Regions from separate parts of the Sporolactobacillus sp. KGMB 08714 genome, predicted to be linked through region 3. Evidence: riboswitches for the same ligand, from Rfam matches in the RefSeq annotation. Region 3 holds a riboswitch; each other region holds the start of a gene.
What was found. A riboswitch is a leader RNA that binds a small molecule or an ion and turns the genes downstream of it on or off. The one in region 3 is predicted to bind S-adenosylmethionine.
Positions count from the first base shown of each region.

Region 1: linked by a shared signal. The riboswitch ahead of Q6A92_RS17725 (hypothetical protein) and the one ahead of Q6A92_RS14490 (M20/M25/M40 family metallo-hydrolase) in region 3 are both predicted to bind S-adenosylmethionine.
Region 2: linked by a shared signal. The riboswitch ahead of Q6A92_RS16540 (MetQ/NlpA family ABC transporter substrate-binding protein) and the one ahead of Q6A92_RS14490 (M20/M25/M40 family metallo-hydrolase) in region 3 are both predicted to bind S-adenosylmethionine.
Region 4: linked by a shared signal. The riboswitch ahead of metK (methionine adenosyltransferase) and the one ahead of Q6A92_RS14490 (M20/M25/M40 family metallo-hydrolase) in region 3 are both predicted to bind S-adenosylmethionine.

Region 1 covers NZ_JAUUBW010000056.1:72,460-80,296, reverse strand. Annotated here, with positions in the region: gene Q6A92_RS17745 (methionine ABC transporter ATP-binding protein) at 1-329, shown strand, start outside; gene Q6A92_RS17740 (methionine ABC transporter permease) at 326-991, shown strand; gene Q6A92_RS17735 (MetQ/NlpA family ABC transporter substrate-binding protein) at 1,053-1,883, shown strand; gene Q6A92_RS17730 (LysR family transcriptional regulator) at 2,292-2,567, shown strand; SAM riboswitch class I at 2,673-2,777, shown strand; SAM riboswitch class I at 2,851-2,950, shown strand; gene Q6A92_RS17725 (hypothetical protein) at 2,962-3,303, shown strand; gene Q6A92_RS17720 (hypothetical protein) at 3,554-3,778, shown strand; gene Q6A92_RS17715 (YjcZ family sporulation protein) at 4,503-4,634, opposite strand; gene Q6A92_RS17710 (hypothetical protein) at 5,081-5,368, opposite strand; gene Q6A92_RS17705 (S66 peptidase family protein) at 5,653-6,582, shown strand; gene Q6A92_RS17700 (GerMN domain-containing protein) at 7,129-7,837, shown strand, end outside.
Region 2 covers NZ_JAUUBW010000045.1:55,737-63,573, forward strand. Annotated here, with positions in the region: gene Q6A92_RS16520 (polyphosphate kinase 2 family protein) at 153-1,022, shown strand; gene Q6A92_RS16525 (Ppx/GppA phosphatase family protein) at 1,328-2,884, shown strand; gene Q6A92_RS16530 (hypothetical protein) at 2,899-3,762, shown strand; gene galE (UDP-glucose 4-epimerase GalE) at 3,874-4,875, shown strand; SAM riboswitch class I at 5,026-5,139, shown strand; gene Q6A92_RS16540 (MetQ/NlpA family ABC transporter substrate-binding protein) at 5,262-6,080, shown strand; gene Q6A92_RS16545 (methionine ABC transporter ATP-binding protein) at 6,093-7,106, shown strand; gene Q6A92_RS16550 (methionine ABC transporter permease) at 7,108-7,770, shown strand; gene Q6A92_RS16555 (hypothetical protein) at 7,767-7,837, opposite strand, start outside.
Region 3 covers NZ_JAUUBW010000034.1:69,318-77,154, reverse strand. Annotated here, with positions in the region: gene Q6A92_RS14495 (peptide ABC transporter substrate-binding protein) at 1-199, opposite strand, end outside; gene Q6A92_RS14490 (M20/M25/M40 family metallo-hydrolase) at 1,143-2,504, opposite strand; SAM riboswitch class I at 2,700-2,811, opposite strand; gene Q6A92_RS14485 (MMPL family transporter) at 3,167-6,400, opposite strand; gene Q6A92_RS14480 (amidohydrolase family protein) at 6,581-7,603, opposite strand; gene Q6A92_RS14475 (TetR/AcrR family transcriptional regulator) at 7,769-7,837, shown strand, end outside.
Region 4 covers NZ_JAUUBW010000067.1:33,734-41,570, forward strand. Annotated here, with positions in the region: gene Q6A92_RS18295 (tetraprenyl-beta-curcumene synthase family protein) at 1-442, opposite strand, end outside; gene metK (methionine adenosyltransferase) at 705-1,931, opposite strand; SAM riboswitch class I at 2,065-2,170, opposite strand; gene pckA (phosphoenolpyruvate carboxykinase (ATP)) at 2,385-3,968, shown strand; gene ytkD (RNA deprotection pyrophosphohydrolase) at 4,025-4,549, opposite strand; gene Q6A92_RS18315 (Fur-regulated basic protein FbpA) at 4,716-4,892, opposite strand; gene tagH (teichoic acids export ABC transporter ATP-binding subunit TagH) at 5,454-6,248, opposite strand; gene Q6A92_RS18325 (ABC transporter permease) at 6,265-7,086, opposite strand; gene Q6A92_RS18330 (cold-shock protein) at 7,506-7,688, shown strand.

The DNA of each region.
Region 1 (7,837 bases), on a different contig from region 3:
CGCAGCAAGCGATCACGAAGGAGTTTGTCGGACAAGTGGAAGCTCCTTTACGAGAGCGGATCCGGATCGAAAAATTCCAGGCGGCCAATCCCGACGGCAAAATCGTGCAGCTTCTTTTTGACGGGAAAACCGATCAGCAGTCCGTCGTGGACAGGCTGTTTCATGATGAGGCGCTTCGTGTGACGACGATTGTCAGTGAACTGGCACCCTCACAAAAAGGTTTTTACGGGGCATTGATTCTCCTGATTAACGGCCGCCGGGATTCCGTTCAGGCCGCTATTGAACAAATCAGATCTGAACACGTGAATGTTGAGGTGCTGCCGTCATGAGTCAGCTTTTTCCAAATGTCGACTGGATGGGGATGTTGACGGCGACGGGTCAGACGGTCTATATGACGCTCGTTTCGGGAGTCTTTACCTTTATTTTCGGGGTTATTCTGGGACTTGTCCTCTTTTTAACTGCAAAGGGGGGCCTGTACGAAAATGCGATCGTCTATCGGATCACGTCATCCTTTGTCAATATCTTTCGTGCCATTCCGTTTATCATTCTGATCATTCTGCTTATCCCGCTCACCGTCCTGATTATCGGCACGATGATCGGTTCTTCCGCCGCACTGCCGTCCATTATCATCGGAGCGTCTCCGTTTTTCGCCCGGCTCGTTGAAATTGGTCTGCGTGAAGTGGACAAGGGAGTGATCGAAGCATCGCAATCCATGGGAGCGAGCAGGATGCAAATTATTTGGAAAGTCCTGCTTCCCGAGTCGATGCCGTCGATTATTTCGGGCATGACGGTCACGCTGATCGCTCTGGTCGGCAATACGGCAATAGCCGGAGTTGTCGGAGCCGGCGGGCTCGGCACAATGGCTTATAATGACGGATTTGAAGCAAACAATAATGATGTGACTTTTGTTGCAACAATATTTGTTCTGGTCATTGTTTTTATTGTCCAGATTATCGGCGATATTATCGTACGCCACGTGGATAAAAGATAATAGATAGACAGACTGAGACGGGTTCCGATCCGATCAGCATAACTTAACGGGGGGATTGACTATGAAGAGGAAAATACTTGTCGTATCACTGATTTTAGCTGTTGTTTTTGTGATGGCCGCCTGCGGGAAGAGCAGCGGGAGCGGATCAAGCACTCAGAAGCCGGTAACTTTGGTTGTCGGCGCTTCGCCGGTTCCGCACGCCGAGATCCTGAAAAAAGCAGCGCCTATTCTTAAGAAAGAAGGGATCAATCTGGAAGTCAAAGTGTTCCAGGATTATGTCCTTCCGAACAAGGCGCTCGCTTCGAAGCAAATCGACGCAAACTATTTTCAGCATATTCCTTTCTTGAACTTATATAATAAGCAGAATCATACAGATCTCGTGAGTGTCGGTAAAATACACATCGAACCCTTCGGCATTTATTCAAAGAAATATAAGAATGTCAGCGACATAAAGGACGGAGCGACCGTCCAGATAAGCAACAATAAAGCGGAACAGGGCCGCATCCTGATGCTGCTTGAGTCAAAGGGGCTCGTGAAAATCAAATCGGGCGTTGATAAGGTGACAGCGACACTCAATGATATCGACAATATCAAGCATTTAAAATTCCTGCAGCCGATCGATCCTGCGCTGCTGCCTAAGGCTTATCAAAATAACGCGGCCGACCTGTTTGCGATCAATACCAATTATGCGCTGCAGGCGAATCTGAATCCGAAAAAGGACGCGCTTATTCTTGAAGGATCGCAATCGCCTTATGCCAACGTCATTGCCGTTCGAAAGGGCGATCAGAACAAGAAAGCAATTAAGGAACTTGTAAAGGTGCTTCATTCGAAAACGATTCAGGATTTTATCAACACGAAGTATAAGGGAGCCATTCTTCCGGTCTCCGATTGAATTGAAGCGACCGGCAAATGATTTTAATGGAATAGGCACGACACAAAAGGATCCGTTTCCGGTCTGAAAAATCGGGAGCGGATTTTTACATAGGATCGTTTTACAATTGCAAAAGTCATATTCAGATAAATCATATATAAATAATAGGAATAATGATTGACAGATTGTACGATAGGGCGTAAGCTCGTAGCAATGATAAGCCTGATCAGAGATTCGAGAGAGCTGTTTTCCGCGAGGCTCGGAGAAAAGTGTATGATTAAATCGCTTTTATTGAAAGAGCATGAAAAAGGGTTCCTCCAAAATTTTTGATTGAAAGTGCTGCTTTATTGAAAAGACAACGATCTATGAATCTATGCCTCCGCAATTGGATTGCCCACATATAAGATGCTTCTAAAGGAAAGTGACTGAATGATGACGATTGATCAACTGGACGCCTTCCTTGCCGTTGTCAAATATCACAGTTTCCATCTGGCGGCGGAAAAACTCTTTTTATCACAGCCGTCGATCTCTTCCCGTATCCAGGCTCTGGAGAGAGAATTGAACGCGGAGCTCTTTGTAAAGAACGGGCGCGGTGTCAAATTGTCGGAACAGGGAGAGATTCTGATCCCTTATGCCAAACGTATGGTGGGTACTTATAAAAAAGCCTTATCGAAGCTGGAAAATGGAGATACAAAGAAAGACTGACAGGTCCGCGGTCGGAAATGAGGCAGCTCAATCCATGGATAGAGTTTTAAAAAAATGTTATTGACACAAGGAACGGTTTAAGATAGAATATAGTCAATTAAATAATTCTTATCAAGAGAGGCGGAGGGACTGGCCCGATGAAACCCGACAACCAGCACATAAAATTGTGTACGGTGTTAATTCCAGCAGATCTAATCTGGCAGATAAGAAAAATAAAACGACTGAAGCGGTTATTTTTCTTATAAAGGAAAAAATAATCGTTTTTATTTTTTAACTGCCATCATTCTTATCAAGAGAGGCGGAGGGACCGGCCCCGTGAAACCTCAGCAACGGACTCTTTTCAGAGCGCTGTGCTAATTCCGGACGATTAATGAAGATAAGAAGGGATGTAGAAGTGTTGAATCACGCGGATTATGCCTGTGTCGATAATTATCTGGACTTGTTTCTTTATGCCGGCGAACTTCACGATAAAAAATGGCAGGATGAAATTAAGGCTAAATTGGCCGAACTTCAAAGGAGCAGGCTTGGGCCGGCCGGACAGAAGGAAAAGAATCTGAAACAACAGTATCGTAAAGTAAATCGCCGGATTCTTGAATTGTATCGTCTGCACGGCTGCGATGTGAGGAAAGTCTCCGATCAATTTACAAAAGAGCTTTTCAGATTGAAGCAGAAAAGGCTGGATCTGGGACGCAAGATTGATCAACTGAACTGTCGGAATCAACAAATTTTCGGCTGAAATGACAGGTTGAAATGCTTGGCGGCGCAGTTTTGTTGGTTGATAGATAGAATTTTTTTATGAATCAGTTATGAAAAAAAGGCGTGAATACTGCTTTTCACGTCCTATTAGTGTTTCAATTTTTTTCAAACTGCAGATTTGCTTTGATTGTGTCCATTTTTCATGGTAAATTTAGGTTGTGGAGAGAGGCATCATCGAAAGGGTAAAACGTGCTTTTCTTCCGCAACTATCACATTTGGAGGAATTTACAATGGAAAAAACAGATATGATGAACCAATCAATGATGATGCCGATGGATATGATGATGATGATGGAAATGGAAAAAATGATGACTCAGATGAAGTACATGCATATGATGATGGAACGAATGTCGGGCAAGGACATGATGATGAACAAGGATGATATGATGAGCTGTATGCACAAATGTGATGAAATGATGTCCTCAATGATGGACATGATGGGGAAAATGAATTAACCTCTTATCTATCAAGGGGGTTCAGAGGATTAGGCAAGACTATGTACCGACTGTGTGTCGAAATATATAAATCAACGCTTCTCATCTGTTCACCTGAACTTATGAGAGGCTTCTTTTTTTCTCGCTTTTTCACACGCAGATAGACCTTTTTGATCGATTCATCCTCGATGCGGACAGTCTTTCTGCTTCGTTCGATGTGTTTTTAACACATCCAACTGCCAACCAATGGCGCGAACGGATCTTCTTCTGAAGCAAGTACGATGTATTTTATTGCATCTCCGGTAAGATCATCATGTGCTTTAAAATAAAAATTTTTATTTTATTCTCTTTGAACCTCCCTGCTCAAAAGAAGGCATTTTCTCTATGCCTTGGGCAAAAAAGGCCAGATAATCGGTATGTGTTTATTTCAATAGATAGCATAAAATGTATTTAAACACGCAAAGCATCCCCCTCTATTAAAATGGCGGCACATACAATATGTATGGAAAGACAATGAATCTTTATAATAGACAAACAATTAACCGCGGCAAGATTAATCAGCTTACATTTTCATACAGACCGGCGAAGCAGTCCAAGCTAAAGCTTTGCAACATTCCTTGCGTGCCTGATTATATTCCGGCCTCTTACAAGCCGTTTTGAAAGTTCAAAAGGGCACCTCACGGGGGTACCCTTTTGGAGGGGTGATGCATACATGGGTTATGGATCCGGATACGGCGTCACCTGATCAATAAACGAAAGCAGCGCCGACGATAATCAACAGAATAAACAGAACAACAATCAGAGCAAAGCTGCTGACGGGATTGTACCCGCCGCCGCAATATCCGCCGTCATATCCCAAAGCGAAGCACCTCCTTATCACGTGGTAATATACTATATGAGCGGACAAGCGATCATGAAGGGGACAAATGGATAGATAAAAAAACCTAATTAAGGGATCAAGTGATTGAGAATAAAAAAAGATGTGTCTGCAGATAGAAAAATCCCTAGTGACAATTACAAAAGTTAAATAATGTCACTTTATCGCCGTTCACGAAAATATACCGCGGTTCGTCTGAACAGAGATCATCGCGCAGCAGTAGGAAAACCAGTAAACCACAAAAGACAGCGGCGTTCAAAAGGTCGGCAGCCAATACCCTTAAATCGGCCATAATCAGAGTACAAATCAGACTTCATTTATGTCCTTTCCCGCAATTCCGCCGATCGAAGCGGTCTTTTTCATTTAATGGCCACGAATCCGGATGGGCGGGAACGGCACTCAGAAAAAAAGGGGAACCTGAGCGGATTCCCTTTTCCGATAAACTATCAATACGGAGTCGGCAAATGTGTTCCTGGCGCGTGCCACCATGATTCAACTGTTTTCCAGGCAGTATGGTAGTCGTGCCCTCTTCCCATTAAATAACCAATTGCAACAGCTTCTCTTAATGCATGTTCATAGCCGAGATGCTGGGCTTCGCGCAAACCGTGGCTGACGGCGGGACCGATCAAATGAAGTACATGCTGCTCCTCGCTTACGGGCCGCTGGTACAAACCCGGATCTGTATTTCTGTAATCATGATAATACGAAGCATCAAATGGTTGAGCAAAGTTCATGCCTCTGCGCCTCCCGAAGTTTTAAATACTTTTTTAATTTATGCGCGTCTGGGGATGAGCGGAATAGGCAATAAGCATGTTTTGTTAAAGGAACTTCGGGATGCCGCTCTGCCTGTCGGTGCGAGGATAGGACGCAGCTGTGGAATGATCTTTTCTTTTTATGAACGATTCTGAGAATCGTGCGCGAAACACGGCATGACCATATAGAAAGTATCCGATCCGCTTACACCTATAGGCTCCGGCTGAATACAGTATGTTAGCAGCTGTAAAAGGGAGGGAGTGTAATGGCTACCAAACCGCCGATGCTCCGGCCGGGAGACACGGTCGGCATTGCAACACTGGGGAGTCCATTAGATCCGAACGTGATCAATCAGGGCATTCAGGGCCTTCAGAATATGGGATTTCAAGTGGTTGTCGGACGGCATGTTTATGCTCAGACCGGATTTCTGGCCGGGACGGATCAGGAACGCGCATCAGATCTGATGGACTTGTTTCATAACGACGATGTCAAAATGATTATTTCTTCAAGAGGCGGTGTCGGCGTTGCCGGCATTCTTCCTTATCTGGACTTTGATTTTATCCGCAGTCATCCGAAGATTGTCAGCGGGTATAGCGATGTCACCATCTTGTTGAATTGCCTGTACCAGTTTGCCGCTCTGATTGCTTTCAATAGTCTATTGCTTTTCGATTTTTCACCGAATACGCCTAGTTATAATTACAACCAGTTTTTTGCGGCAACCTCTACTACTGCGGCATCGCGGACGATCGAGAATCCGCCCGGCATACCATTAGTAAGCAGAATTCCGGGCAACGTAACCGGCCCCCTTGTCGGCGGGAATTTAACATCTTTTGTCGGAACCTTGGGGACACAATTTGAAATCGATACTACCAATAAAATTTTATTTCTGGAAGAGACGCATGCGCCGGCCAACACAGTTTATCGTTATTTTAGCCATTTGAAACTGGCGGGGAAATTTGATGACTGCTCCGGCATTCTTATAGGCGAGTGCACCCGTTGTCCAAACGCCTACCAGACATCTTACGAAGATCTGATCACCAGCGTTCTCGTCCCGCTTGGGAAGCCGCTCATGACTAATATCACATCGGCGCACGGCTATTATAAGGCTGCAATGCCCATCGGCGCCACGGTTAATTTAAATACGGTTAATAACACACTGACCGTACTGGAGCCCACTGTCAGTGCAACTTCTTAAGAAAATTCGGGCATCGTTGTCCGATCCTGTTGACACTAAAAACTATATCTTCGTTTGTTAAGACTTTAAGGAAGCATAAAATTCCGGCGGACGGCTGTATCGCGGCCGGACAAAAGCGCGTCGTTCTGCAGGCGTGTCGCAACGAGGCCTCCGGTTTCTCCTAAATCCTGTCGATCGGCAGGCTTTACTATCTCCGCTTCCTTCTGTTCATGAACTTTCCGGACGGCGGCTTGTGCCGTTATCCTGATGATAGGAATTTGTTAAACTGAAAAATTTTCACTGACGTTGATATTTATTCTGTGCTCATTGTCCGGAAATTCGCGTCGAAATAGTGTGAAAGAGGATTCCGGAGTGCCTGTACAGCGATTCTGGGCGGTGAAGTCAGCAGGATGGAAACAGTCGGTACACAAGCTGTCTGAATTTCCGCTTTTAATCCGTGCCTGTTTTTCTCGGATTCATAATCTATTTTTGCCGATCATTGGTCTACTTGTCCGGGATGTTCGTATACATGGTAGTACAATCTATGGGGATCAGGGAGGGTATGCCATGTTCTATCGACGATCATCTGTTACGGCAGCGGCCGTGCTGCTGGCGCTGGCTTTGCTTGCGGGGTGCGGGGCGGCCGCCGATCGCCAGCCGTCCAGCGTACAGTATGTAAAAAACAAATCGGAACTGGCTAAAACGGCACATAATATAAAATCTGTCCAGAGAGAGCTTTATCTGTCCGATGAGAACGGGCTTCTCGCACCGCAGACCGTCGCGCTGCCGGCCTCACCCGCTCCGGCCCGGCAAGTGCTGGATTATCTCGTCCAGGACGGACCGGTGACGGATCTTCTGCCCAATGGTTTTCGGGCGGTTCTGCCGGCGGGAACCATGGTCAAAAGTGTTTCCCTGGATCGGCAGGGGCTGCTGACGGCCGATTTCTCGTCAGAACTTTTGGACGCCCCGGTCAGTGATCAGGGCCGGATTGTTCAGTCGATTGTCTGGACACTGACTCAGTTTGATAACGTTAAGAAGGTAACTATTCGTGTCAACGGTAAAGCGCTAAACGGATGGCCGAACAGCAAACAGCCGGTCGGCCAGGAGCTGACCCGCTCGGACGGAATCAATGAGACGTTCGGCGGCGTGGCGGATGTGGCGGACAGCGTGCCGGCAACCGTTTACTACTTGTCTTCAAACAAGGGAAAATCCTATGACGTTCCGGTGACGGTCCGGATCGCCCGGAGCGGATCGGACAGTCTGTACAGTCTGGTCA
Region 2 (7,837 bases), on a different contig from region 3:
GGGCATATTAAAGGCGTTGCCGGATCTTTTGCCGGGAGCCTGATTCGGCGGATCGGGGACAGGCGAATCCATTAATCGTTCATACAGGGAAAATGATTTGCGGAGGCTGATATTTGGAAGGCCCGCGCAGCATTACAAGGGGGAGCGCACATATGGCAAAGGGAAGACTGGATCGGGTGGACCTGACTCAACACATTGAAAGCAGGAAAAAATATAATAAAAAATTGGAAAAGTATCAACTGAAACTTTTGGCTCTGCAGCATCAGCTTGTCGAAAATAAGATTGCCGCTGTTTTTGTTTTTGAAGGCTGGGATGCGGCCGGAAAGGGCGGCGCGATCAAACGGGCTGTTGCCAACCTTGATCCGAGGCGCGTTCGCGTGACCTCGATCGCCGCCCCTGCTCCCCATGAGAAAAGGTATCATTACATGCAGCGTTTCTGGCGCAAGATTCCGCAATACGGCCAAATTGCGATTTTCGACCGTTCCTGGTACGGCCGGGTGCTTGTCGAGCGGATCGAGGGTTTCGCTGAAAAGAAAGAATGGAAACGCGCTTATGACGAATTGAACGATTTTGAGAAACTGCTGACCGACGATCACTATATCATTGAAAAATTCTGGCTGCACATCAGCAAGGATGAACAATACAGGCGCTTCAAGGAGCGCGAGGAAAATCCGATGAAGCGCTGGAAAATTACAAGCGAAGACTGGCGCAATCGGGCAAAATGGGATGAGTACGTCGAGGCGGCGGAAGAAATGTTCGAGAAAACGGACCGTCCGAATGCGCCCTGGCATATTATTCCGGCGAACAGTAAGTGGTTCGCCCGCATCGCCGTCGTGAAACAGATGGTCAAGGCAATCGAAACTTACTTAATAAAACGCGGAATTCCTGTTCAGTCCTATCCTGATCGCGGTGAAATAGATGAGTCTGAGGAACGTTTCGAGCACAGGCTTATTTCCGGCAGCGGTTTTGCGGAAAAAGATTCCGGCAAGGGGGCCGAAACGGCGGAATCGGGCCGGAACTGACAGAAACAGGATAAAAATCGCTTTAAAATAAATGGAAAGTCGGATAAAGCGTCCAACGTCCCGAATTTCGGACGCCGGCGCTTTTATTGTCCTTTCACCATTAAGAGTGTCTTCAAATTTTTTGCATCCCACTTCTGCCGTAATTAGGCTATACTTTAAATGCGGAAAAATAGCGGCACAAACCGGACACTAAGCGGTGAATCCCGCCCGCCTGCACGGTTCCGGGAAACGGGCCGTCTGTTGTGGCGCCCGGTTCGCCGGCATGCGCCGTCCGGTTTCCATATGATCAGTGAGGAGGCTATACAGTGGAGATTGTGCGAAAACATGCGATGATCGACATCGGTTCAAACTCCATTCGGCTGGTAGTTATCGGCATAGACAAGAACTTTTTTTTTAAGGAACTGCATAACTTCAAGGCGGTTGCCAGGCTCAGCAACTACATAGATGAAGATGAAAATTTAAGTCAGGAAGGAATCTCTATCCTTCTGACCGTTCTGAAACGGTTTCAATCGATTCTCGGCCGGGAAAAAAATGTGACGGCGATTGATGCCGTCGCGACGGCGGCGATGCGCAAGGCGAAAAATCGTGACTGGGTATTTGCCCTCGCCAAGAAACAGACCGGACTGACCATTCGTCTGCTTTCGGGTCTAAAAGAAGCTTATTATGGTTATTATGCGATTATCAACTCAACATTCATAGAAAACGGCATTTCCATCGATATCGGCGGCGGCAGCACGGAAGTCACGATGTTTCTGAACCGCAAGCTGATTCATGCCCATTCTTTTCCATTCGGTGCCGTGACCCTGTATCATACGTTCTATGCACCCGGAGACACTAATGTGGGAAAAATGCTGAAGTCATTTCTGATCAAGACCTTTTCCCAATTCGACTGGCTGGTCGATCAGGAACTCCCGGTGATCGGCATAGGCGGGAGTGCGCGCAACCTGGCGCGTATCGATCAGATACAGGAGCACTATCCGATGGTCGGGCTTCATCAATATACAATGCCGCGTGAACGCCTGGACGCCTTGACGAACACGCTGGCTTCAATGACCATCGAAGCGCGCGGGTCGATGGACGGACTTTCAAAAGACCGTGCCGATATCATTCTTCCTGCCGCTGTCGTCATTAATACACTCGTCGGGCTGAATCGCGGCGGCACGTTTATGCTGAGCGGCGAAGGAATCCGCGAGGGCGTTTTTTATGAATGGCTTCTGGGCGCAAAGGGTGTGAATCAGATTCCATACGTACTGAATGAAAGCATTCGCTATTTGAGAAAAAATTTTAACCTGGACGCAAATCATACGAGTTACGTTAAAGCGCTTGCGTTCCAGATTTTCGACGGAATCAGTCCGGCGATTGAACAAAAATATTCCAAAAAAAGAACGGCGTGGCTTCTGTCGCACAGTGCGGACCTGGCCTATATCGGTGAATATGTGAATAACGAGTCAAGCAGCGCGCATACCTTTTATTTATTGACAAATATTAATATCAACGGAATCAGCCACCATGACCGGCTTGCCGTTGCACTGATTGCTTCATTCAAGTCGCAGCCGAACCTTCTCGATTTTGCCGCACCGTTTCATAAAATGGTCACCAAAGAAGAGTTGAAGCTTTATGAAATTCTGGGGGCGGTACTGCGTCTGGCTCATGATTTCGACCGGACAAGACAGCATGTCGTTGACGAAGTAAAGGTTAAAATTTCAAGGAAAAAACCGCTGCAGCTCAGTGCCTATTATCACGATGATCCGTTCTTCGAAGACCAGGCAGCGCAAAAACATAAGAAACATCTTGAACGCGCCCTCCAGATGCCGATTACCGTCACCTTCAAAGAACGGGCGGGCCGCTTATTTAAGCGATAAGGGAAGAGAGAGACATGAATTCGGAAAATCCCGCCATTGAAAGAAGCCAGTTGTTCGGCCGGCTGCTCTCAAACCGCCGGCTGCTTATCGAAAAGAAAACGAGGGAGGGGCCGCTTTCTGCCGATATACGGCTGCTCAGTGCCATTGCAGACGATCTGGATCGCTTTTTTATTCTAAAAACATACTTTCTGAATCAGTCATCCGCTCTTCCGCAGAATCGTGAAACAGAAAAAGAGGCTGCTTTTTTCGGCTTCTGCCGCCGGATCGTTTCAGAACAGGCCGACTTTTTCCGGGAGATTGTCCTGCCCAAATTGCTGGATGAACACATCCTTTATGATTCCTCCGTAGCGTCGGATCGTGCGCTGCTTCATGATCGTTTTGAGAAAATTGTTTTCCCCGCCCTCACCCCCTTAGTTCTTGACGCCTCACATCCCTTTCCGCGGCTTCAGAACCGGACGCTGAATCTGGCTGCCGCTCTGAGACGCGACGGAAAGGCGGGGCTCGGCCTCGTTCAGGTTCCCCCCTTGCTTCCCCGCTGCTTCCTGCTGTCGGAACAACCGCCCGTGTTTATCTTTCTTGAAACCATGATTATGGAACAGATCCCGCGGCTGTTCAGCGACCCGGTCACCGGGGTCTCTTCATTCAGGGTGACACGCAAAGAAATGGCCGCCGAAGAAACCGAACCGAAAGGGCAGGGCAGGATTGTCCGGCTGGAAATTCAGACGCCGGTCTCCTCCTTTATAAAGCAAACACTGATGAAGGTTCTGAAGCTGGGAGAAAAGAGTGTCTTCCTGTCTGCGAGCCCGCTCGATCTCAGCTGTTTAACGGCGATCGGCAGCTATATGGATGAGCAGCGCCCGCCGCTGATCTGTCCCTGATCAGCCGCCGGCCTGCGGCGGCCGCACTTGTCAAAATCAGCCGGATGATGGACAATGATGGTGTCTGCAAGATGAAAAAATACGATCCATCCGCTGGGAAGGAGTCTGGCAATGTCTATTTTAGTATTGGGCGGTGCGGGTTATATCGGCTCGCACGCCGTCTATCAGCTGATTGATGCAGGAACCGACGTCGTCGTTGTCGACAGCCTGCAGACCGGGCACAGAGAAGCGCTGCATCCGGATGCCAAATTTTATCAGGGCGATATCCGTGACAAAAGGTTCCTCGATTCGGTTTTTAAAAAGGAAAAAATTGAAGGTGTCATCCATTTCGCCGCCAATTCTCTGGTCGGCGAGTCGGTTGAAAAACCGCTGAAGTATTTCAATAATAACGTCTACGGCATGCAGATTCTGCTTGAAGTGATGCAGGAAAACGATGTCAGACATATTGTCTTCTCGTCGACGGCGGCAACTTACGGCGAGCCGGAACAGGTGCCGATTACCGAAACGATGCCGACTCGGCCGACCAATCCGTACGGAGAAACGAAGCTGACGATGGAAAAAATGATGAAATGGTGCGACCGTGCCTACGGCATGCGTTTTGTCGCCTTGCGCTATTTCAACGTGGCCGGAGCGAGCAAAACGGGCAAGATCGGTGAAGACCACCACCCGGAGACCCATCTGATACCGATTGTGCTGCAGACGGCGGCCGGCGAGCGCGACAGGATTCTGATTTTCGGCGATGATTATCCGACAAAGGACGGCACATGCATCCGCGATTATGTGCACATTGAGGACCTGATTGCCGCCCATCGCCTGGCGCTCGCCTACCTGCTGAAAGGCGGGCAAAGCGATGTTTTCAATCTCGGATCGAGTGAAGGCTTCTCTGTGAAAGAAATTATCGAAGCGGCGCGCCGGGTAACCGGCAGGGCCATACCGGCGGAAATAGCGCCGCGCCGCGCCGGCGATCCAAGCACGCTGATCGCTTCTTCAGACAAGGCGAAGAAGATCCTCGGCTGGAAGCCTGAACACACGAGTATCCCGGAAATTCTGGCTGACGCCTGGTCCTGGCACAGCAGCCATCCGAAGGGCTATGCTTCAGTGAAAGCAAACTGATGCATCGTTTTTTATCCATCGGAATCGGCTGCCCGGCCGTCAGGAGCCGCTCGTTTAGACAGGAAAATTTTAATCTTCAGGCATTATCGACAATTTTTTGACATCGTCCTGATTTCGAGGTAAAATCAAATCATTGGCCAATTGAATACATTCTTATCCAGAGCGGCGGAGGGACTGGCCCGATGAAGCCCGGCAACCTAATTGTTATGTTAATTCAGGTGCCAATTCCTGCAGAATCCTTTTTCGGATTTTGAAAGATAAGAGAAGATCGGATCGATAAAGCTTCTCTTAACAGAGAAGCTTTTTTATTGCCGAATTTCTCTGGAAGGAAGTATTTGAAGGCTGGCAATTATAGTTATCATGTAAAAATACAGGGGGAAAACGGTTTGAAAAAGTTTACAGGAGTTTTGTCGGCTGTCCTGATTGTTTCTTTGATTTTTGTGCTGACCGCGTGCGGCAGCAGTTCTGCGAGCGGATTGAGCACGAAGGAAATCACGGTCGGAGTAACCGGCGGCCCGCACCAGCAGATCATGGAAGAAGTGGCCAAACTGGCAAAGAAAGACGGGCTCACGATTCATCTGAAAGTTTTCAATGATTACAACACGCCGAATACGGCACTGAACGATAAGGAACTGGATGCAAACAGTTATCAGACAATGCCCTTTCTAAAGGACCAGATTTCAAATAAAGGGTATAAAATCACAGATGCATTTAAAACGGTTGCTTTCCCGATGGGTATCTATTCCAAGAAGATTAAAAATTTAAAGGATCTTAAAAACGGAGACAAAATCGCCGTACCGAACGATCCGGCCAACGAACTTCGTGCGCTGCAGCTGTTTGAGAAAGCCGGCGTGATTAAGCTGAAGAAAGGGGCGGGCATCACGTCGACAAAAAGAGACGTCATCAGCAATCCGAAAAATCTGCAGATCGTTGAACTGGATGCCGCCCAGCTTCCGGCACAGCTCAATGAAGTAACCGCTGCGGCAATCAACACGAATTTTGCGATGGGCGCCGGCCTGACGGTTTTAAAAGATTCCATCTTCCACGAACCGCTCGTTAATAATCCATATGCCAACTATTTTGTCGTTCGTACAGATAACAAGAATGATAAAGTCGTGAAACAGGTAGAAAAATACTATCAATCTGCCGAAGTCAAGGCATATATTCAGAAAACGTTCGGCGGTTCCGTTGTTCCTGCATGGTAAGGAGGAAACATTTTGATCAAGCTGGAGCATGTGTCAAAGACGTTTAAAGTGGGTAAGAATAAAATTGAAGCTTTGAAAGACGTATCCGTGGAGATTAATAAAGGCGAGATATTCGGCGTGATCGGTTACAGCGGGGCCGGGAAAAGTACATTGATCCGCTGCGTGAACCTGCTTGAAAGGCCGACCGCAGGGAAAATCTTTGTCGACGATGTGGATGTCCTTTCTCTCGGCAGGAAGGATCTGCAGAAGCTGCGCCGGAAAATAGGCATGATCTTTCAGGGCTACAATCTGCTGGCGACGGCCGATGTTTATGACAATGTCGCGATTCCGCTTAAATTGGAAGGCGTTCCCAAAGAAAAAATTAAGCAGAGAACGGAAAAATATCTGGAAATCGTCGGCCTGAGCGATCGAAGCAAGGCTTTCCCGAGCCAGCTTTCAGGAGGACAGAAACAGCGTGTGGCGATCGCCCGCGCTCTGGCCCATGAGCCGGAAGTGCTGCTCAGCGATGAAGCGACGAGTGCGCTTGATCCGAATACAACGGATTCGATCCTTGAACTTCTGCTCAGGGTCAACAAAGAACTCGGCATTACAATCTTTCTGATTACCCATGAGCTCAATGTGATCCAGCGTATCTGCGACCGGGTCGCCGTCATGGAGAAGGGGCGAATCGTTGAAACGGGATCGGTGGTCGACATATTCGCCCGGCCGAAAGAAGCGATGACCAAACAATTTGTCCGCAGCGAATCGCGGTTCGGCATTCCTGCGAAACTGCTGCAAGATTTGCTTGCTTCCGGTCAATTAGTCAATCTGACTTTTCTGGGCGAATCGGCCAAGGATCCGTCTCTTGCGACGCTTGCCAGACGGTTTGATGTCCTGCCGAGCATTATTGCCGGCGGCATCGATCAATTGAAGGATCAGTCGATCGGCAGTCTTCTGGTGCATCTCAAAGGAGAGCCGGAGCAGATTGAAGCCGCAGTTCGTTTTTTGCAGGACGAAGGGATTATTGTGGAAGAGGTGAACGACTGACATGGCGGACTTTTTGAATCAATGGGGCGGCGCGATCTGGCAGGGATTTATCGAGACGATGCAGATGACCGTGATTTCTCTGCTTATTTCCATTCTTATCGGCATTCCGCTCGGTGTCTTTCTGGTGCTGACACGTAAGGGAGGCCAGGCAGAGAATCTGTCTGTCTACACATTTCTCAATGCGTTTATTAATGTGATCCGGTCGATTCCCTTCATCATTCTGTTATTTTTTATTCTTCCGTTTACAAAGCTGGTCGCCGGAACGACGATCGGCGTCCGCGGGGTCATTGTCCCCTTGGTCGTTGCCTGTGCGCCGTACATAGCACGTCTGATAGAATCGGCCATGCTTGAAGTTGACCGGGGGATTATTGAGGCATACCAGTCAATGGGCATTTCGACAACGAAAATTATCTGGAACGTGGTTATTCGCGAAGCACGTTCTTCGATTATTCTCGGCCTGACGATCGCGACAATCGGACTGATCGGCGAAACGGCGATGGCCGGTTTTGTCGGAGCGGGCGGCCTTGGCGATCTCGCTTATCAGTTCGGCTATGTCCGTTTTCAGCCGGACGTGATGTATGCCGTGATCATTATCCTGATTGTCATCGTCCAGATTATCCAGTCGGCCGGCAATGTGGTTGCAAGGAGACTGAAGAAAAACTAAAATATAAAACCTTCCGAAACAGGCAGCCGGTCCGCAGAAAAAAAGCGGACCGGCTGTTTTTCTGATG
Region 3 (7,837 bases):
TATCATACTCTTTTACCGAATCTGCCGTCGGCAATTCGGTCAGGGCAACCCAGTTTAACACTTGCTTGTCAGCCAGATTGCCGGTCGTTTTTTTCGTTGAGGAACTGCTGCTGTTTGCACTCGTCCCGCAGGCTGTCAATGAGACGATCAAAAGGATGATTCCAAGAAACGCGCTTACTTTTTTACCTATTTTCTTCATGAGTGCTTCCCCCTCTTTTTTCTGAACGGTCCTGTTAAACCTGTCTGTTAATTTACGGTCCTACACACGTCCCTTCCGCGTATGATCCGCGAATCCGGCCGATATTCGCCGGTTATCGCACCTTCACTCAATTAACATTGAGCTTTCGCATACTTTTTGAATTAAAGCCTTAAGATCTCCCTGTGTAAAAATCCGCTATGCTTCCTGCACTTTTATGCGGTGCAGAAGCTTTATAAAAAAACGGAATTTCAACAACAGGGATTCTTAAGCCGCTTATTCGTTCCCATGGATTTTCTCTCCCTCTCTCATTAAAATCTGGTTTTTTATTCAAATGCCGATGCGGCAGTTAATAAGTGTAAAGGTTGAATAAGTATTGACATATGAATTCTTGGATTAATTCCGACAGATCGGCGATAAATAATTTTCAATACAATAGCGAATCAGCATTTATCAAAGCAAGGCACGCTGACACGAGTTAACCCGATTAACAATCTCCCGTTTATGTCCGGCAAAACGCCGCATCATATGCCATGTTTCGGATCGCTTAAAAGGCTCCTCTCCAGGTTAAACAGAAACAGCACGCTTACTATTCCGCTCATGCAGTGCAGTGGGCGAGCAAAATGACATAGACATAACCCGTTGCTTTTCATCCGCGATCTCACAGTATGGAAAGATTCATCATATGAACAGGTGACCAAGCAAAGTCCGCCGCTTTCTGCCGAAACAGTGTTACAAGCTGAAAATCCTCCATTAAAAAACGATATTTCCACATGCCCGATCTGGCAAAATGTATGAGTGTCATTCGATAAACAGGGATCTATTTTCTGCCAATTTATCTGTCATCTTCAAAGCTGACTTGCCGAAAGGACAGTCTTGTAAAAGAGAAGAAGTATAACCTATATAGTGAAGCTGTTCAAATGGTGAATGGTACCCACTCCTGTTGTTACTGAACCGGTTCAGTTTTCTGGGCTAGTTTTTCAAAAATGGCTGTGACAAAATCAATGCCTTTATCATAATCACTTAAGTGAATATGCTCATTCGGTGAATGGGCTCCCGAACCCGGATCGCTGACACCAAAGGACATCAGGGGTGCATGAAGATAATGATGAAACAGATACATCGGCCCCGTTCCTGAACTTGTCGGCACCAATTGTAACTGATCTGCTCCGCCATAGACATCTGCCGCCACCTTGAGTACATCCTGAACAATGGGCGCGTCCAGATCGGAACGGTAGCTTTTTTCTCCCATCAGGTATTCTACTTTTACATCAGTGAATCCCCGTTTAATTAGGTACTTCTGCACCTTTTCCTGAATATCGGCAGGGTCCTGGTGCGGTACCAGCCGGCAATCAATCTTTGCCCTGGCTGTATGCGGAAGAACCGTTTTAACGCTTTCACCCTCATAGCCGCTGGTCAGCCCGGCGATATTGATCGTCGGTTCAAAAGCATAAGCTTCCTTAATATTCTCAAATAAGAAGGGCCGCGTCAGTCCATGCAATGTTTTTATCGCATTCTTATCCAGGTTCATCTTGTTAATGAGGTCTCTGGCTCGCTGCGACGGCTGCTCAACGTCATCATAAAATCCATCAACCAGAATTTTTCCTGTTTCAACATCCCGCAGAGTCGATAATGCCTGGGCAAGGCGCCACCCCGGTCCTTCAATGTAAGCTGCTGAAGATGAATGAATATCGTCTTTTCCGGTTCTGGCCACTAGGTCAAAGCAGCTGATGCCCTTGTTCCCGCCTGTAATTTCCAGTTTCCCTTCAGCCGTCTTCGATCCGCCTTCCCAGACAACGAGGTCTGCCTGGAAAAGATCGGCATATTTTTTTAAATAATCCTCCAGATTCCGACTGGCAATTTCTTCTGCGCCTTCCACAAAAAACTTAACCCGGCAGGGAAAGTCTCCATGCTCGTGCTCATAAATCTTCAAGGCGGTGAGCCGCACGATCAGTTCACCTTTGCAGTCTGAAACACCGCGTCCAATCAGCCTGCCTTCAGTCTCAGTCAATGTAAACGGATCAGAGTTCCATTCATCGAGCGGCTCAGGCGGCTGAACATCATAGTGATTATAAAATAAAAGAGTTGTCTTGTTTTTTTCCGGATCGCTTGACTGAAAGTCGGCATACACCAACGGATATTTATAATCTGTGAGTGTTTCGGAATGCCCGCCGGCCGTTCTGAATAATCCGGTCAGAAAATCCGCTGTTTCCTTAATGGACGTATTTTGAGCCGATACAGATGGAAATGCGATGTAATCGGCCAGATATTTTTTGTATCGTTCAACAATCTCATCTCTTTCACTCATGACTTTACCCTCTTTTAATATTTTTTGTGTTGCCTGTTTGCAATTGCCGTGTCTGAAAATGGTCTTTCATTATGTATAGCGCCCACCTTAATCGATTTGACATCTGCATCTTTTTACAAATAATTACAATAATAAATAAAAATGCCGTTTTCTGTAAAAAGAAAACAGCAAGCATCTCCGACTCGTACGCCTGTTTTCTCATCTTTACAGATAAATCTGCTTGAATTAACACCATACACGGGATACTACTGTCCGTGCTGGTTGTCGGGTTTCATAGGGCAAGTCCCTCCGCCGCTCTGGATAAGAAATTCTCAGCACTCATTCAATTGTTGATTTAATCATAGGAAATTCGATTTGGATTGTCAATGCTAAATCATATTATTTTTATGTGTTTTTAATGATAAATGGCAATTTAACTCTGACCTCCGGATAGCCGGTCAGAAAAATCCTTGAAAGGACGCATCATTCGGCGACTCTGCGAAAATGAAATTAAAGCCTTCAAAATCTATGCCATGGCGGACGCAATGAAAAGAAAAGGGAGGAGACAGCCTTCTCTCTTTTCTTCTGATAATTATACTCTATCCGCACTCTTGATAATTCCCATCTCAAATAAAAGAAGCCGCCGTGTTTTTTTTTACTGAACGTGAGCAGGCTGGATCCACTTAGAGCGACTGATCGGATAGGACTCCTTTGCCGTCATCACTTGTTCCTGTTTTCTTCGGCAGGAACGGCCACCAGTTCCCACGGCCGAAGAATTTGACCATGACCGGAACAAAAAGCGGAATGATAATGACGGCGTAGAGAATCAAACCAATAATGACAACAGTAGAAATCTCGACAAGCGATAGCATTCCGGACGGCATCATGGCAGCGAAAGTTCCACTCAGGATGATAACCGCCGAAAAAATGACACTGCCCATATGCCAGAGGGTCAGGAGCATCCGTTCTTTAATCTCCATCTTCATATATTCATTGAATCGTGTCATGACAAAAATCGAGTAGTCAATTCCTAAGGAGATAAGGACAATAAAGCCGAAAAATTGCGTCTCCCATGTTAAACCGGCGTAGTGACCCAGTCTGGTAAAAATCAGCTCTGCGAACCCCATCGATGAAAAATAAGTCAGCAGCAGCGAAGCCATCAGGTAAATCGGCATGCTGAACGAACGTAAGACGATAGTAAGGGCAATAAAGACGCCGATAATGACATAAGTGACAGCCCTTTGATAGTCGGAACTCGAAAGCTGCCTCAAATCATTGTTAAAGCTGGCCGTCCCGCTGATGCCGATGCGGGCATTCTCCAACTTTGTCCCTTTCAGAACAGAGGGAAGTTCGTCTTTCAATTGTTTGAAATGAGCGATGCCTTCATTTGAGTAAGGATCATCCTTCATCTTCACCTGAATCTTGGTTATCTTCCCATTGCCGCTCATATAATTATTGAGTGCAGATTGAAAATCTTTATTGTCAAAGATCTTACTCGGGACATAAATACCCGATTGCTCATAAGGAACTTTCGTCCAGTTGTTCATAAAATCATTGGCCGAATTGATACCGTTTTTAATTTTCTCCGCACCGTCGGCCCCTTGAGCTAATCCCACGGACAAACTCTTCATTTGATCCTGAATCTGGCCGGACCCGTTTTTCAGCTGCGCCTGGCCGGAGGCAATTTGATTTAAAGCATCGCTGATTTTCGATGAGCTTTTCACCGTCTGATCCTGGCCGCTGCCTGCCTGATTCAGACCGCTTTCAAGCTGAGCAAGCCCCGTATCCAGCTGCGCCAGGCCGGACTGAAACGCTCCAAGTCCATCTGTAATTTTTGTCGACTGGCTGTTCAGCTGGTCCGCGGCATCGGCCAGAGCTTTGATCCCTGTATTCAGCTGATTGATTTTTGCCTTTTCCATTTGCGTCTGGCGGCTGATTTCCGCTTGCGCAGCCGCCTGCGTATTTTTCATTTCCGCCAGCAGTTGCTGCAGGGCCGCAACGAACAGGCGGAAATGGGCATCCTGCATCGCCTCGGGATGAACGGCTAAATAAGCATTCAGATTAGTTTGAATTTGCCCCATTGTTTGCTCCAGCTCGCTTGTGTCAATGGCCGGCCGGCTCCCGGACGCCGTAGTAAATTGATTCAGCTGCGCGGACAGGGTTCGCAGGTTTTGCGCAACTTTATGATAGCCGCTCTGAAGCTGCGTCTGGCCGGACTGCAGCTGTGCCAGCTGAGTCCGGGCGGTATGGACTTTTCTTTCCATTTCCGCGGTGCCTGAAGCCCCCGATTTAATGCCGACGGATATCTGCGAGAGTACGCTTTGCATCTGCTGAACGCCTTTTTCCGTATCGTTTGTCCCGCTCTGAAGTTTACCGACATTAGTTACCGCCGCTTGCAGCTGGGGCTGTGACCCATCGATTTTTTTACTTGTGCCTTGAAGATTCTCCTGCAGGCTGCTCAAACCGCCGGAGGCATTGGACAAACCGCTGTGAAGCGTATCAGCCTGTTTCGTGACATAAATATCATCCAGCCGATTGCCGAGCGGACGGGAAACGCTCATGACTGTATCAACGTTCGGATCCTTCTTTAAGGCGATGGAAATACGTTCGATTAACGCGACATAGTCGCTCGTCCTCATATTATCGTCATTTTTCAGATAGATCGTTACCGGCGATAAATTTCCGGCGCCAAAATCGCTGGAAACGATGTTATAGCCCTGTTTCGCCGAATAAGTATCAGGCAGTTCCTGGGGCGAGTTAAACGAAAGCTGGCCATGATACGTGAGGATCGGCGGAATCGTAAATAATGCAACGATGAGCAAAGCGATCAGCGGACGGGCGAAAGCGAGTTTTCCGGCGCCGGCCCAGAGATCGCTTTTCGATTCCTTTATTTTTCCGCGCATCGGCCAGAAAAGCTGTTTGCCGAACGTGACCATAAAAAGCGGGAGCAGCGTAAACAGCGCGAGAAGCAGGAAAACCACGCCGACACCGACGGCGACCGCACTGCGGTACAGATTGAATTGAACAAAAGCCAGCGACAGAAAAGCAATAAAGACGGGAATTCCGCTATGCAGGACGGTGACGCCGGCCGTTTTAAATGTCGTCAGCGTTGCCTGATATTTGTCGGTTCCCTTGGCCAGTTCTTCTTTAAACCGGCTCATGAGTAAGATGCAATAGTCCGTTCCGATGCCGAACATGACGGCAACCATAAAGGTTTGCGTGAAATTGGAGATTGGAAAATTCATAAACTTGACGAGAAAAGCGACAATAACCTGAGCCACCGTATAGCTGATTCCGATGGTGAACAGCGGAATAAACGGAGCGACAAACGAACGGAAGACGAGCAGGAGAATAACAAGAATGAAGATAACGGTCAGGCCTTCCGTCCGGTGCAGTCCTGCTTCGGCCGCCTTATTCATGTCATTCGTAATCAATTCCTGACCGGTCAGATAGGTCTGGACACCGTTCGTTCTTATTTCCTGATTAATTTTGCCGCGGACGCCCTGTACAAACGTCTGATTCACATTTTGAACGTCTAAAGCCGCCATGAGTGTTTTTTTATTCTTTGAAAGAAACTGATCCTGCAATTCTTTATGATCAAAGCTGTCAGTAACACTGCTGATCTTTAAAGTATTTTTGTTATTCTTGACTCTTTGCAGCGTCTGCTTAATCGCGCTCAGGTCATTATTTGATAGAGCTTTGTTCGAATGGAAGACCGCAACATAGATGGTTGTATCCTTGCCGCTGAACTGCTTTTCCAGCCTGTTTGCCTGACTCGTTGAATAAGTGTCAGGCAGTGCATAGCTGCCCTTCTCCTGTACAAGTGCACTCATATCGGGTGAAGTTAAAATGAGGGCAATCATCCCCGCGATCCAAATACCCAACATGACCCAGCGTAATGAAATGATTTTTCGCATCCGTTCACCTTCTATATCTGCTTATTCTTATCTTTCAAAATGAATTTTGATCATATCCCGGTGCCTGATACTTTTATTTTTCTTCAGTGCAAAGCCCGTACGCCCTTTTGTTACCTCCACCTGGGATAGCAAAGATCGAAACCTATCTTTCGCAACAAAGACAGCGCAGACCGCTTCCTTTCATTTTTTAACATCTCCTAATCGCGGAAACAGAGCGAGCGCATTCTCGTAAAACATGGCCTGACGCTGCTTCTCCGTCAGCAGGTCCGTATCGTTGAGCATACCGGCCAGACTGGCGCAGCCGATCGCCGGCGTATACGGATAATCGCTGCCGTACAGCAAATGGCTCGCATCCACAAGCTGCAAAAGAGTTCCCAGCTGCCTTGGCACGCAGAAACCGGCGACATCATAATACAATCTTTTTAGCACGGCATACACATCGGCTTTAACCTTCCTCTCTCCTACCGGTATGATCTTAAAGAACGGATCCAGCCGGTCGGCAAGCAGGGACAAAAAAGCACCGGCATGCGGAATCACAAACTTAATATTTTTATAGCGGCTGAACGTTCCATTAATGATCATGTTGATCACAGTCCGCGTCGTATCAAACAGAAATTCCATCGCAGGAATGGGCAGACCTTCATTCACATTTTCCGGAACACGGCCCGGCTTATTCGGATGAAGCACGACCACTGTTTTTCGCTCATTCAGCACTTCAAAAACCGGGTCCAGATCCGTTCTTCCCAAATAAATGCCCCGTGTATTCGTCGGCAGGGTGAAACCGTCCGCATCCAATTCATCGAGGGCAAACCGTATTTCCTCGATGCTGTCTTTAACGTTCGGCAAGGGCAGTGACGCTAAGAGGCGGAACTTCCCCGGATACTGCCCGGCAAGTTCCGCCCCATATTCATTCACTCGGCGGGCCAGTGTTTTTGCGGCTGCCTCATCGCCAAAATACACATGGGGAGAGGATAAAGACAGTATCGAAATTTCGATGCCGAGACGTTCCATAAGTGCAATATGCTGTCTCGGATCCCAATCCGGCGTCTTAAACCCGTCCGGCCTTTCGCCCTCGTTTTCACGTAGTGCTTCGACATAACTCGGAGGCAGATAATGGACATGCACATCAATTTTCATATTCCTTTTGGCCTTGCCTAAACCTTTGACCATTTTAACCCCCTGCTTCCATTCATTAATGCTCATCAAACAATCCCTTCCTTATCAGCAACAGTCATGTTTATCCTCCCCTTTTAAAATGAACATCATGTTGATTTTATTGATTGTTTCTTTTATCATAAGAGAGAACAAAGGGAAAATACAATAAACAATTTCAAATCATCTGTTGATTTAAAATAGAGGGGAATAGAAATGAAACAGAACGCTAAATTTGCCCATACCGAGGAAGTGATTAAGGAAACCTTTATTCAGATTGTCTGT
Region 4 (7,837 bases), on a different contig from region 3:
GGGACAGAACGCCCTGACAGGTCGATACAAGATCCTGAAGATAACCGCCGTCGGACGAGACGTCCCGATATTGATAATAATCGGACGGGCCGGTGCCCGGAGTCAGCGCGTGCAACATGGCGCTGTGAAGCCTGCGGAAGTCCACGGGATCAAGCGATACGCTTCTGTCGCACAGATTGTCCAGATAATCGCTGATCGTCTGGTAGGCAACGATAAAAGAAATCACTTCGCTTCTTTTTTCTCCGGCGAGCAAGCTGTAAATAGCGCCGCCTTCACAGTGGAACGCTTTCGTCTGCAGGCTTGCGAGCGCCTGTCTGCGCAGTTCCGGGTCCGGAATGGCGCGCGCTTTCTTTTTCCAGTTTTCAAGCTCGCCGTGTACTTGCGGAAGCACTTTCCGATAAATTTGCGCCATCAGCCGCAGCGGTCCGGATGGTACGGCCATGAAGAATACCTCCTTTGCCCGTCTTAATTTGTCTTTCTCTGAACCGTCTACACTATGAAATAGTTTTCGTCTCCGCGCCGTCGAATCCGTCTAAAAAATTATTTTAGCGATACGGCCCGGCTCAATCTCCTTTTTATTATAATACACTATTATCGAAAAAATTTTCGTTTCTTGTCGTACGCCCGGCTTCAATTTTCCCGAATCATTTAAAAAGCCGTTTTCCGCTCTCAAGCCCAACGGAAAACGGCTTTAATCATGGTTTTTATTTTTCGGATGCCGAGGAACCCGCCAGAACCTGCTGCTTCAGCAATTCGGCCTTATCCGTTCTTTCCCACGGAAGATCAATATCGGTCCGTCCGAAATGGCCATACGCTGCTGTCTGAAGATAAATCGGCCGGCGCAGATCAAGCATTCTGATAATACCCGCCGGACGCAGATCGAAATTGTCGCGGATCAGTTCTACCAGCCGTTCTTCCGCCGCCTTCCCTGTCCCGAATGTATCGACGGAAATCGAAACAGGCTGAGCCACACCGATCGCATAGGCAAACTGAACCTCGCATTTATCGGCAAGGCCTGCCGCAACAATATTCTTGGCCACGTAACGCGCGGCATAGGATGCCGAACGGTCGACTTTCGTTGCGTCTTTGCCCGAAAACGCGCCGCCGCCGTGATGGGCATATCCGCCATAAGTATCGACAATGATTTTGCGCCCCGTCAGGCCCGCATCGCCCTGCGGCCCTCCGATGACAAAACGTCCTGTCGGATTAATGAAGAATTTGGTTTTACTGTCGATCAGGTCCTGCGGCAGTGTCGGATAGATCACATGATCAAGCAGATCCCTTTTGATTCTGGCTTCAGCCACATCCGGATCGTGCTGTGCCGAAACGACAATCGTGTCAATACGCGCCGGACGGCCCTCTTCATCATACTCTACCGTTACCTGCGTCTTACCGTCCGGCCTCAGGTATGTCAGTTCGCGGCTTTTTCTGACGTCGGCCAGGCGTTTGGCCAGTTTATGCGCGAGTGAAATCGGCATCGGCATCAGCTCGGGTGTTTCGTTAACCGCAAAGCCGAACATCAGTCCCTGGTCGCCGGCTCCGATCGCCTCTATCTGGTCATCCGTCATTTTCCCCTCACGCGCTTCAAGCGCCTGGTTCACGCCCTGGGCAATATCCGCCGACTGCTCCTCGATCGATGTCAGAATCGCACAGTTCGAAGCATCGAATCCGTATTTGCCGTCGTCATAGCCGATGTCCCTGATCGTCCGGCGCACCACTTTCGGTATATCGACATAAGTCGATGTCGATATTTCTCCCGTGACAAGAACGAGGCCGGTGTTTACGGCCGTTTCGCAGGCCACGCGCGCGTTGGGATCCCCTTTCAGAATCTCATCAAGAATCGCATCTGATATTTGGTCGCAGATTTTATCAGGATGGCCTTCCGTCACCGATTCCGACGTGAACAGTCTTCTTGAATACTTTTTCTTCATTTTCCTTCCCTGCCTTTCAGACATTATATACAAAATAGTTATAACGGTACCCGATCCGTGACTTTTCTTTTAATAAGGCATGAAAAAGGCCCGTTCCCTTGTGTAAAGGATTAGGCCGTTTCTTATCACGCATCTCTTATTAATCAGAAGAAAATTTCTCCTGCAGGTTAGCACCGTACCGCAAGCGGCCGGTTGCCGGGCTTCACCGGGCCTGTCCCTCCACCTACTCGGAATAAGAGCAGCCATATTATAATTCCCATAATAACGCAGGGAATTACCACTGTCAATGAAATTCCGCCGCCTCTTAAAGGGCGGTTTTGAGCCATACCATTATGCCGGTGCGTGCAGGAGATTCCGGCAATTTTTCCGAAATAATTATGGTTCACTTTTTAAGTGTGCTATACTTTAGGTGTCGAAAGTATGATGGCTATAAAATGAGGAAGGGATGTTAATATGAATGTGACGGTTTCCAATACGCTCATCTCTGAACTGTTCAAAGCGAAAAATACCTTTGTGAATCTGTCTTCTGCAGAACTTGTTGAGAAAGCGCTCGCTAAAAATGAAGGCGCTTTAACGGACAAGGGGGCACTGGCCGTGACGACCGGAAAATATACAGGACGGTCCCCCAAAGACAAATTCTTTGTAAAAGATGAAACAACAGAAAATCGGATTGACTGGAATCGAAACCAGGCGATCGGTGAATCTGTTTTCGTTAAGCTTTATCAGAAAGTCGTTCGCTACTTGAACGATCAGCAGGATCGTTTTGTTTTTCAGGGTTTTGCCGGAGCCGATCCGAATCATCGTCTCTCCATTCAGGTGGTCAATGAATACGCCTGGCAGAATCTGTTCTGCCGTCAGCTGTTCATTTGCCCGACTCCGGATGAACTGAAGAGCCACAGTGCCGATTTCACCGTTCTTTCCGCCCCCGGATTCAAAGCAGATCCGGCGATTGACGGTACCCGTTCGGAAGCATTTATCATTATTTCCTTCACGCATCGCATCGTTTTGATCGGCGGCACCGAATACGGTGGCGAGATCAAGAAGTCGATCTTTACAGTGATGAACTATCTGCTTCCGCAGAAACAAGTTATGTCGATGCACTGCTCGGCAAACCAGGGAAAGAACGGAAAAGTCGCTTTATTCTTCGGCCTTTCCGGCACAGGAAAAACGACTTTATCAAATGTTCCCGACCGTGATTTAATCGGCGATGATGAACACGGCTGGTCGGATCAGGGTGTGTTCAACATCGAGGGTGGCTGCTACGCAAAAACAATCCGGCTTTCAAAAGAAAAAGAGCCGCAGATTTACAACAGCATTCAATTTGCCACTGTTCTCGAAAACGTTGTCATCCATCATGATGACCGCAAACCGGATTATGACAACGGTTCTCTGACAGAGAACACGCGTGCTGCCTACTCACTTGAAAATGTCCCGAACGCATTGATTCCGAGCGTCGGCGGACACCCGAATGCCATCATCTTCCTGACGGCGGATGCATTCGGCGTGCTGCCGCCGATCAGCCTGCTGACGCCGGAACAGGCTATGTACCAATTCCTGTCGGGATACACAAGTAAGCTGGCCGGAACCGAAAGAGGCGTGACCGATCCGGAGGCTACCTTTTCAACCTGCTTCGGAGCACCGTTTATGCCGCTTCCGGCATCGACCTACGCCGAACTGCTGGGTGCAAGAATCAAAAAGCATCACGCGGCTGCCTATTTGGTCAACACAGGCTGGACGGGCGGACCGTACGGCGTCGGAAAAAGAATGCAGCTCTCCTATACTCGATTGATGATCCAGGCTGCGCTTGAAGGCAAATTTTCCGATACGGAAACGGTCACGGATCCGATCTTCGGCCTGCACATTCCGAAAAAATGCCCCGGCGTTCCCGACAAAGTCCTGCTGCCGTGGGAGACGTGGTCCGACCGGGATGCATACGATAAAAGCGCCCGGCAGCTTGCCAAAAAATTCAAAAACAACTTCGGCAGTTTTCCTGAAGCATCCGAAGCGATCCGCTCTGCAGGGCCGCTGGCTGAATAATAAATGTGAACAATCAAAAAGGCATTGCCCTTTATTTTCGAGGGCGATGCCTTTTTTTAATCATCAAATGCATCCCGATGCACATGAAGAACCCGGCGGCCGCCGAATTTCCCGGCAGCGATCGCCTTCATTGATTCGGAAAGCACGCGGTCTTTCATCAAAAAACTGTATCTTCCGTCCGTCGCAAGCGAATCGGGCAGCCTGCTGATAAATCGCGGACCTCCGGTTTCCAGATAGCTTTTTTTCAGTTCGATCCGATCGATCTCGCCATAATAAATATTCTTAACGATGGAATCGGTTTTTCCGTCGACACGATACTGGCCGACTGGAAACAGGCGGCCGATATGCGCCCCCGTCTCTTCATCGACTTCCCTGCGCGCAGCATCGTCGGCATTTTCACCCTTCTCCACTTTACCGCCCGGGAATTCGAGGCCCCGGCGCAAATGCAGCGTGAGCAGCCATTGTTCATGAAAACGGCAGATGACCCAGACGTGCTTCGGCCGATCGGAAAACGGAAAATCGGCAACAGCAAGACTGACCCTGTTTCCGTAAAAATCCTCAAATGTTTTAATCGCAGCCAAAAAAAATCGTCTCCCCGGTTTTTCAGCGCCTTTCCGCTCCGCCGGCTCTTTTTATTTCGGCAATTTTCGCCCGCTTTTTGCTCATGGATAAAGGCGCCCGTTGCTCATTATTGTACCACGTTTTTCCGCATACTTCTCCGCTTTTGTCCGTTTTCGCGCGCTGCACTTATCCGATATTCCTTTTCTGCCATTTCTGATAGCGTTTCCATTCATTTTCAAGCTCAGACAGCGTCCATCTGTTCAAGCTGCCCGGATCGCTGGTCGCTCTGTTTTCCTTCAGCATTTCAATCAGATATTTTTTCCGATTTTCCACTGCGGTTCTTAATAAATTAACATTATTCATCCTCTGATCGGGCCGCCGGATAAGTAACCGTTTTCAAAAAGATCCGACGCGCACCCTTCACTCCTTCCATATTATCAGAACGCCGTCTCGGCCTTTCCCGATATCATTTCCGTCCATGCCTATCTAAAACCCGGCTGATTGCCAAAACGCAATTCCAAAAAATTTCAGCGTCTCCGTATCTTTGAAAGCATCTGTTCTCTTTAAACGGAACACCGCCGGACGCAGACCTTGCCGCATGGATTCGGATACTTTTTATCTGAAATCAAGAATGTACTTATTTTCACAAATTTAAATACTAATATATATATTATATATCAAATATACGGAAAAGTATGCAATTTCAGCGAAAAAAAAGCGCTTCTTATAAAAAATCAGAAATGAGGTTTCGGATTGCCGAAAAACGGCTATATGATTACTAACCCTAACCCCAATACACTTTATGTATCATCCCGCTCCTGTGAGCGGGATTTTTTCATAGGGCAGATGTTTCCGCTCCGATCCGTACGATACGGAACGGAGACCGGCTGCCTGCGAAAAGCAACACGCGCCTCTCACGACGCATCAAGCATTGACCATGCGGCTCCGCCTGACTTTCTCCTGAAAATCCATTTGTTCCTGCCGCGTCATTTTCTTGAAGTCCTTAATAAACGCTTCGTATTTGGGCATGACGTCCTTCATCCGTCCGTAATCGTCAACGCGTCCGTACTGAATCCACAGCGCCTTTTCACAAAACTGCTTCATCTGACCGATCGAGTGGCTGATAAAGAAGATCGTCTTCCCGCTTTCTTTGAACTCATTCATTTTATCCAGACATTTTTCGGCAAAGGTCTGATCCCCCACGGAAAGCGCCTCATCAATAATCAGAATATCGGGATCAATATGGATCGAGATGGCAAAACCGAGTCTCGACCGCATCCCGCTTGAGTATGTTTTGACCGGCTGATCGATAAAATCGCCGATATCGGCAAATTCAATAATGTCAGGTGTCAGCTCTTTGATTTCATTTTTATTGAAGCCGAGCATCAGACATTTCAGCTCAATATTTTCTTTTCCGGTCAATTCACCCTTCAGACCGGAAGCAATCGCAATCAGTGCCGTTTCGCCCTTGACGGTGACCGTGCCCGATGTCGGCGGAACAACGCCGGCAATAATGTTCGACAGCGTTGATTTACCGGAGCCGTTGACACCGATAATGCCGATGACATCGCCTTTTTCCGCCTCAAAACTGATATCCCGAAGCGCGTAAAACGACTTGCCGTAGCTCTTCGGAGAAATAAGATCAAGGATTTTCTCAGAATTTTTAGTGTACATCTTATATTTTTTCGTGACGTGACTCACGATAACCGATTTTCCCATAATGAACCTGTCCACCTTACAGATAGTCTACGAAGTGATCCCTGAATTTCATATGGATCACCGAACCGAAAATGAACATCAGAGCAATGACGGCCCAGAAATAAATCGTATACTTAATGTGTTCGATGCCGTACCACGAGATGCCGAGAAGGGAGGCCCGATACCCCTCAACAAGATAGTACATCGGATTGAGCAGCATCACGTTCTGCAGAAAAACAGGCAGCCGCGACGGTGCCCAGAGAAACGGCGTCAGATAGATCATCATGCGCATCAGCGAGATCAGCACCTGCTGCAAATCGCGGACAATGGTCGTCAGTGTCGAGGTAATCAACGACGCGGACAGCAGAAAAGCGAGCGCCGCAAACATGAAATAGGGCAATTGTATAATATAGAAACTTATTTTGAAATCTGTAAACTGCAAAATAACGATGATGATGGCCATTAGCATTAAATGCTGGTAAAACTTTTCAAAAATGACATAGCTCGGAATCGTACTCATCGGAAAATTCATCTTGGCAATGAACCAGATACGCGAATAAATGGATCTTCCGCCTTCCATGATGGCTGGATTGAGGAAAAACCAAAGACATATTCCGGAAATCAGCCAGACAACATAGGGAACTTCTACGCCGTGTCCCATATATATTTTCGTATTCCGGCTCAAAATATAGCCGAAAACAAGCCAATAAATAAGAATCTGAATCGTCGGGTTGAGAATCACCCATAACATGCCTAAATAATTATTATTGTTCTCGCTTTTCAGTTCATAGAGCGACAGCCGTCTGATCAGATAAAAGTTGCCGACCTGCTCTTTAATCACTTTCCATGCAGATTTCATAATCCAATCCTTCCACATCACTGAGTCGTGCATGTCTTCCTGCGGCCGGTTTCGCAAAACCTCCAATCAATACTTTAGCACAGCTTTAGTAAAAAAGGAAATCCTCCCAAGCGTGCCCAGCCGGCGTGTCCGTCATTGAAAAACCGCCGCTTTCGCCGTTTGCTCCGCCCGTGAATACAGCCACCAGTTATTCGCACCCCTGTTTCCGTTTGCGACCGGTTTCTTCTCCTGTTCCAGAGGAATGATTGCCGCCGGCTTTTTCCCGTTTTCGCATTCCTCTTCCCGTCATGTTCCTTTCATGCCGGGCATCAGGGGGGAGAAAGATCAGGCGGCACTTGGAATAGGTCGGGCGTTTCCGTTTATTTATTCGGCTAAATAGGATATAATAATAAGATTAACAGGAAAGGGGATTTTGACACATGGGATTTAATCGAGGCCCTCAAGAACCGGTTCCTGAAGCAGAAACGGCTGTCTGGACGTGCACCAATGAATCATGCTCGGGATGGATGAGAGATGCCTTCTCGTTTGACAGTCATCCGAAATGTCCGCTCTGTCACTCCGAAATGAAGAAAGAAACGAGAATGCTTCCGGTCATTGACTGATTTTTCAATGAAGGCCGGTCAACGAGCTTGACAGGCGTTATTCAAGCAGTCTAAATACGGCAGGATGTTTCCGCTAAAGATATTCGGGGATGTCCTGCATTTCTTTTACCGGATAAAATAGTGATCCCGGCACTGATCCCCCGCACAAT